Linked DNA regions of Nodosilinea sp. E11. The protein of the gene in region 1 binds, or shares a complex with, the protein of each later gene. Links are inferred from orthologs where the notes say so. Each region holds a gene or a part of one and is shown on either strand. Other genes may lie near its edges.

What was found. Proteins that work in one complex are often made in the same cells at the same time.
Region 2: the proteins of accD (region 1) and accA are in contact, whole or in part, in a solved structure (PDB 8UXZ), measured with the Escherichia coli proteins. The link is inferred for Nodosilinea sp. E11 from one-to-one orthologs.

The regions. Positions count from the first base shown.
Region 1 is NZ_CP136520.1:3,687,786-3,690,795, reverse strand. The notes cover bases 84-2,988. They hold accD (acetyl-CoA carboxylase, carboxyltransferase subunit beta), read left to right. Parts: upstream 84-1,016; coding sequence 1,017-1,961; downstream 1,962-2,988. Other genes in these bases: petE (plastocyanin), read left to right, coding at 2,914-2,988; psbV (photosystem II cytochrome c-550), read left to right, coding at 2,185-2,691; RRF56_RS18560 (GAF domain-containing protein), read left to right, coding at 84-862. In the rest of the region: more of RRF56_RS18560, read left to right, coding at 1-83; more of petE, read left to right, coding at 2,989-3,010.
Region 2 is NZ_CP136520.1:3,913,304-3,916,243, reverse strand. What follows is about bases 1-2,835. They hold accA (acetyl-CoA carboxylase carboxyl transferase subunit alpha), read right to left. Parts: upstream 1,991-2,835; coding sequence 1,010-1,990; downstream 1-1,009. Other genes in these bases: RRF56_RS19520 (long-chain acyl-[acyl-carrier-protein] reductase), read right to left, coding at 2,139-2,835; RRF56_RS19530 (SDR family oxidoreductase), read right to left, coding at 1-706. Also shown: more of RRF56_RS19520, read right to left, coding at 2,836-2,940. UniProt on the Escherichia coli protein: Component of the acetyl coenzyme A carboxylase (ACC) complex. First, biotin carboxylase catalyzes the carboxylation of biotin on its carrier protein (BCCP) and then the CO(2) group is transferred by the carboxyltransferase to acetyl-CoA to form malonyl-CoA.

The sequences.
Region 1 (3,010 bases):
CTACCGCTACATGACCCCCGGTGTGGCCGAGCGGGTAATGGCCTTGGGCGACGACCTGCTAATGAAAGGTGAACGTAAAGATGTCACCGTTCTGTTCTCCGATATTCGCGGCTACACCACGCTGACCGAAGACCTAGAAGCCGACAAAGTGGTGGAGATGCTCAATGCCTACTTTGAAACCATGGTGGAGTCGGTGTTTCATTTCGAAGGCACCCTCGACAAATTCATTGGCGACGCCCTGATGGCGGTGTTTGGCGCGCCTCTGCCGCTGACCAACCACGCCTGGGCGGCAATCCAGAGCGCTCTCGATATGCGGCGGCGGTTGGCCAAGTTCAATGCTGAGCGGGGTGCCCTAGGCCAACCTAAAATTCGCATTGGCATTGGCGTCAGCTCTGGGGAAGTGGTCTCCGGCAATATTGGCTCCCAACGCAAAATGGAGTACACCGTGATTGGCGATGGAGTCAACCTCAGCTCCCGCCTGGAAGGGGTGACTAAAGAGTATGGCTGTGACATTGTTATCAGTGAATATACTTACGCCCTTTGTGCCGATCGAATCTGGGTCCGAGAGCTAGACCGCACCCAGGTGAAGGGTAAGCAGCGGGCCGTCGGCATCTACGAATTGATTGACCAGCGCGACACCCCCCTCACCGCTGACACCGAGGCCTTTCTCGACCTCTATGCCCAGGCCCGCAGCGCCTACACCGGCATGCGGTTTGAGCAAGCACTATCTCTATTTGATCGGGCGCAGCAGCTGCGCCCTCAAGACAAAGCCGTGGCGGTACACCTGAGCCGGGCCAGGCAATACCTAGTGCAGCCCCCACCCGACGATTGGGATGGTGTCTACGTGATGACGACGAAGTGAGATGACTCTGGGCCTGGAAGGAATTGCTGCCAGTCCCCCTTCAGGCTCTAGCCTCGTCGATCTATCGCAGACGGAACAAACCCGCTAGGATGGGGGTTGTGTTCAAAACGAACACTTTTAGGTCATTCTGTCGCCGTTGAGCTACGCACCGCGCATGTCTCTGTTTGACTGGTTTGCCAATCGCCGGAAGTCCGGCCCCATTAGCGAAGACCGCCAAGAGCGGGAGATTGCCGACGGTCTGTGGACCAAATGTGAGCACTGCGACGTACTCACCTACACCAAAGATCTGCGCACCAACCAGTGGGTGTGTAGCGAGTGTGGCCATCACCACCGTATCTTTAGCGACGAGCGCATTCGCCAGCTGATCGACACCAACACCTGGCAGGCGCTTGATACCCATATTCAGCCCCAGGATCCACTTAAATTTAAAGATCGCAAGGGCTACGGCGATCGCATCCGCGAGACCCAAGCCAAAACCAAGCTCACCGATGCTGTGCAGACGGGTCTGGGCGAGCTAGACGGCCTGCCTGTCGCCCTTGGGGTGATGGACTTTCGCTTTATGGGCGGCAGTATGGGCTCAGTGGTAGGCGAAAAGCTCACCCGCATGATCGAGCAGGGCACTGCTGCTGGTCGCCCGGTCATCATTGTTTGTGCCTCTGGCGGTGCCCGCATGCAAGAGGGCATGCTCAGCCTGATGCAGATGGCTAAAATTTCTGGAGCGCTGCAGCAGCACCAGGCCGCTAAGCTGCTCTACATGCCGGTGCTCACCCACCCAACGACCGGCGGTGTGACGGCCAGCTTTGCCATGCTGGGCGATATTATTGTGGCTGAGCCCAAGGCCACGATCGGGTTTGCCGGTCGTCGGGTCGTTGAGCAAACCCTACGGGAAAAACTGCCCGATGACTTTCAAACCGCCGAGTATCTGCGCGATCACGGCTTTGTTGATTTAATTGTGCCGCGCACCCAGCTTAAGCAGACCCTAGCTCGGCTGATTCGCCTGCACCAGCCTGTGACCGCCTCAACGGTGGTTGAAGGGCACAGAGCTTGGCCGAATGGTCTCAGTGCGGTAGAACCGAGCCACATTGGGGCTGACCTGTAATCGGCCTCTGGGGCGAATTACCCAGGGGAAATATTGGGAATGGCCCCTTTCGGTGGCATGATAGACATTAACAAGAGCGATTTAATCGGAGTAATTCCGTCAAATCAGATCTAATCCAAGTCTAGACGTGGCGGTTTGCCTGCGGGGAAACTACAAACGTTGACCTGGACTTGGTATAGCTGTGTTGATTTCATACCCAAGCCCTATACATTCGAGGAGAACCATGTTGAAGAGATGCATTTGGCTAGTTGCGGTCGCACTCTTCTTTGTCAGCCACCTGGTAATGGGAGACGCCGTCGCGGCTGAGCTAGATGAGGCTATTCGTACCGTGCAGCTCAACCCCGAAGGGGATACCGTTGTGCTGTCTCTAGAGCAGGTTACCCGGGGTCGTCGCCAGTTTAACTACGCCTGTGGCACCTGCCACGTGGGGGGAATTACCAAAACCAACCCCACCGTTGGCCTTGACCCAGACTCTCTGGCCGGTGCTTTACCCCCCCGTGACAACCTTGAGTCTTTGGTGGCCTATCTGAAAGAACCGATGACCTACGATGGTCTATCGGATATTTCTCAGGTACACCCCAGCAAAAAGAGTGCCGATATTTTTCCCAAGATGCGTAGCCTGACTGAAGAAGACCTGGTGGCGATTTCTGGCCACATTCTGCTTCAACCGAAGGTGATTGGCGACATGTGGGGAGCGGGTAAGACCCGTTTCTCTGCTCCTCAGGTCTAGGGATAATGGGGTAGCTTGAGGGCTAACCCAGGCCTTATGGGTGGCTCTGGAGAAGAGATACGATATCTGGCAGCAGTATGTCGTAGGTCGTCTATGGACGGCTATTACCCCAGGGGTAATGCCCCAAGTTACCGCGCAAAGCAGGTAATATGCCATAGGAAGGTGGTCTGATAACAGCCCCCTTGATTGATTGAACTGGAGATACGAGCTTTAGAGGTAGTTATGCAACGTGTATTTCGTGCCGCCCAGCGCTTGGGCTTGGTTATTCTGTCTGCTCTGCTAGTTGTGGGTACGCTCACCCTGGTTGCTTCGCCCGCTG
Region 2 (2,940 bases), 230 kb from region 1 along the record:
GGTCTTCAATCACCGCCTGGGCAGGCAACTGAATCGTGTGCAGCACGGTTTGTGCCACGATTTCTGGGGTCAGCATAGAAGATCGGTCAAACTCCGCCTGTACCGTATCGGTATCCCAAATGGGCGTGTTGACGGCCCCTGGGGAGATGGTTACAACTCGAATACCATGGGCGCGCTCTTCCGCCGCCAGCACCCGCGACAGGGCTACGATGGCGGATTTGCTAACGGTGTAAGCACCCCAGTCTGGAAAGGCAGACTTAGCGGCAATGGAGGCAATGTTGACGATGGTGCCACCGCCGCCCTGCCTCAGGACCGGTACAACTGCTTGAATACACTGGAAAATGCCAGTGACATTCAAATCCATCACCCGCTGCCAGTCTGCCAAGGGCATGGTGGCGAGGGGTCCCGTATAGCCCATGCCAGCGTTGTTGACCACCACGCTGAGGGGACCAAAATCAGCTAGCACCGCCGCTAAACGAGCCTGCAAGCCATCCATCTCAGCTAGATCAACGGCGTAGGCTTTAGCCACAACCCCATAGCTAGCCAGCTCTTCCTGCACCGGTTTCAGGGTGTCTAAGGAGCGGCTGACAAGGGCGACATCGTAGCCAGCTTGGGCTAGGGCTAGGGCGATCGCTTTGCCGATGCCACGACTGGCCCCAGTTACCAGAGCGCGGCGCGGCAAATCAGAAGATACAAGAGTTTGCAATGGTAAGTACCAATCAACAAAAAGCGGAACAGCTAGCGCCCCAGGTCAGAACGAACCACCCCAGGCACCTCCTAGGGGACTAAGGGCGGGCTAGGCACTTTGCTTATGTTAACAAATGTAAACAGTTTATTAACACGGTATCCGCTGATAAACACTGGGGGCCTTAGGTGACCCTACTGCTGTCCCAAGACGGAAAAATAAACTCAGCATTAACTCCTTCATAGATAAACATTGACAAAAATCGATGCAAGCCCCCAAGTAAACTCTGGTGAGTCAAACCCTTAGCTGGTTGGTCAGGTCACTCTAGGCGACTTCAGCGAAGACACCAATCTGGCGATACTTCTGATAACGCAACTGTTGTAAAGCCGTGGGTGTGAGCTGAGACAGGCTGCTCAACTGCTCTCCGAGCGCCTGCTTAAGAATCTCGGCGGCTTGGATGGGGTCGGCATGGGCACCGCCTACTGGCTCGGGCAGTAGTTCATCTAAGATACCCAGTTGCTTGAGATCCCAAGAGGTAATTTTCAGCGCTTCGGCGGCCTCCCCAGATCGGCCTGCATCTTTCCACAAAATGGCGGCACAGGCTTCAGGGCTGGCCACAGTGTAAACCGAATGCTCAAACATCATCAGGCGATCGCCCACGCCAATGCCTAGGGCACCGCCCGAGCCGCCTTCCCCAATGATGGTGCAAACGATGGGCACCGTGAGGCCAAACATCTCTCTCAGGTTGTAGGCGATCGCCTCGCCCTGACCCATTTCTTCAGCCTCAAAACCGGGATAAGCACCGGGAGTATCAATAAACGTAATGATTGGCATTGAAAAGCGATCGGCGTGACGCATCAGCCGCATGGCCTTGCGGTAGCCGCCCGGCGACGCCATCCCAAAGTTGCGGGCGACATTGTCTTTGGTGTCGCGCCCCTTCTGGTGACCCAAAATCACCACGGGCCGACCGTTGAGTCGGGCCACACCGCCCACTAACGCCGGGTCGTCTTTGCCCGAGCCGCGATCGCCGTGCAGCTCAATCCAGTCGTCGGTAATGGCCTGAATATAGTCGAGCGTGCTAGGGCGACGTGGATGACGGGCTACCTGAAGCCGCTGAGCCGGTGTGAGGTTAGAAAAAATTTCTTGGCGTAGGTGAGTCGCTCTGGCCTCTAGCTGACGCAGCTGGGCCGACACATCGACATCATTTTCTTCGGCCAGTTCTCGAATTTGGGTGATGCGGGCCTCTAGCTCGACCAGGGGCTTCTCAAAAGACAGCAAAATAGACTTGCGTTCGGGGGGGGCCATAGCCAGAGGAAAAACAACTAAACACGCCAATAGCGAGCCAAAATGATTTGGTTACCCAAAAAATTCTCGCCCGTCTGCATTCTAGAATACCAAGCCCGCGTCCCCCTGCCCAAGGTTAAAACCCAACCCCAGCAGGGGGGTAATTCCCCTAGGAAAGCTCGACAGCCAGGGGGGCACCGTTGAGGTCGAGCAGCGGACGAAACCCATGTCGCCGCGATGCTTGACCAATCATGTCCATTTTTTCGAGGGTGATCTGGTTTCGACCCCACGAAAAGTTGGTGTACCACTTTTCAAATTCCAGCAGCATAGCCTCGGCAAAACAGGCAAACAACTGGCGTCCGGGCACGTCCATATTGACGATCTGCATAATTCGCCAGTCAATGTCGAGGGAATGCTCGACAATACCGCCCTTCAGCACATGCACGCCTTCAAAGTTGAAGCGCTGGTCAAGATTTTTGGGGTAGCCACCATCGATCATTAGGCAGGGTTGCTTGAGGGTGTTGGGGTCAACCTCAACGCCCTTGGCCATACTGGCCACCCACACCACAATGTCGGCCTTAGGCAGGGCCGAGTCTAGATCCATCGGCACTCCACAGCCCAGCTCTTCTTGTAAACGCTGGAGACGCTCCTGGTTGCGGGCAATCAGCAACAGGTCCTTAATGTCAGTACGAGCCGTGAGCCAGCGACAGACAGCACTACCAATGTCCCCTGTGGCACCACAGACCGCCACCGTAGCGTCAGACAGATTGATGCCCAGCTGCTCGGCAGCCGCAACCACCTGCTGACAAATGATGTAAGCCGTGTGGGTATTGCCGGTAGTAAACCGCTCAAACTCTAAAGTGACGTTGCGCACCTGCTGAATTTGGTTGAGGTTGAAATTTTCAAAAATAATTGACGAGAACCCACCCAGGGCAGTGATATCAATGCCATGCTTTTGAGCGTGGGCCATG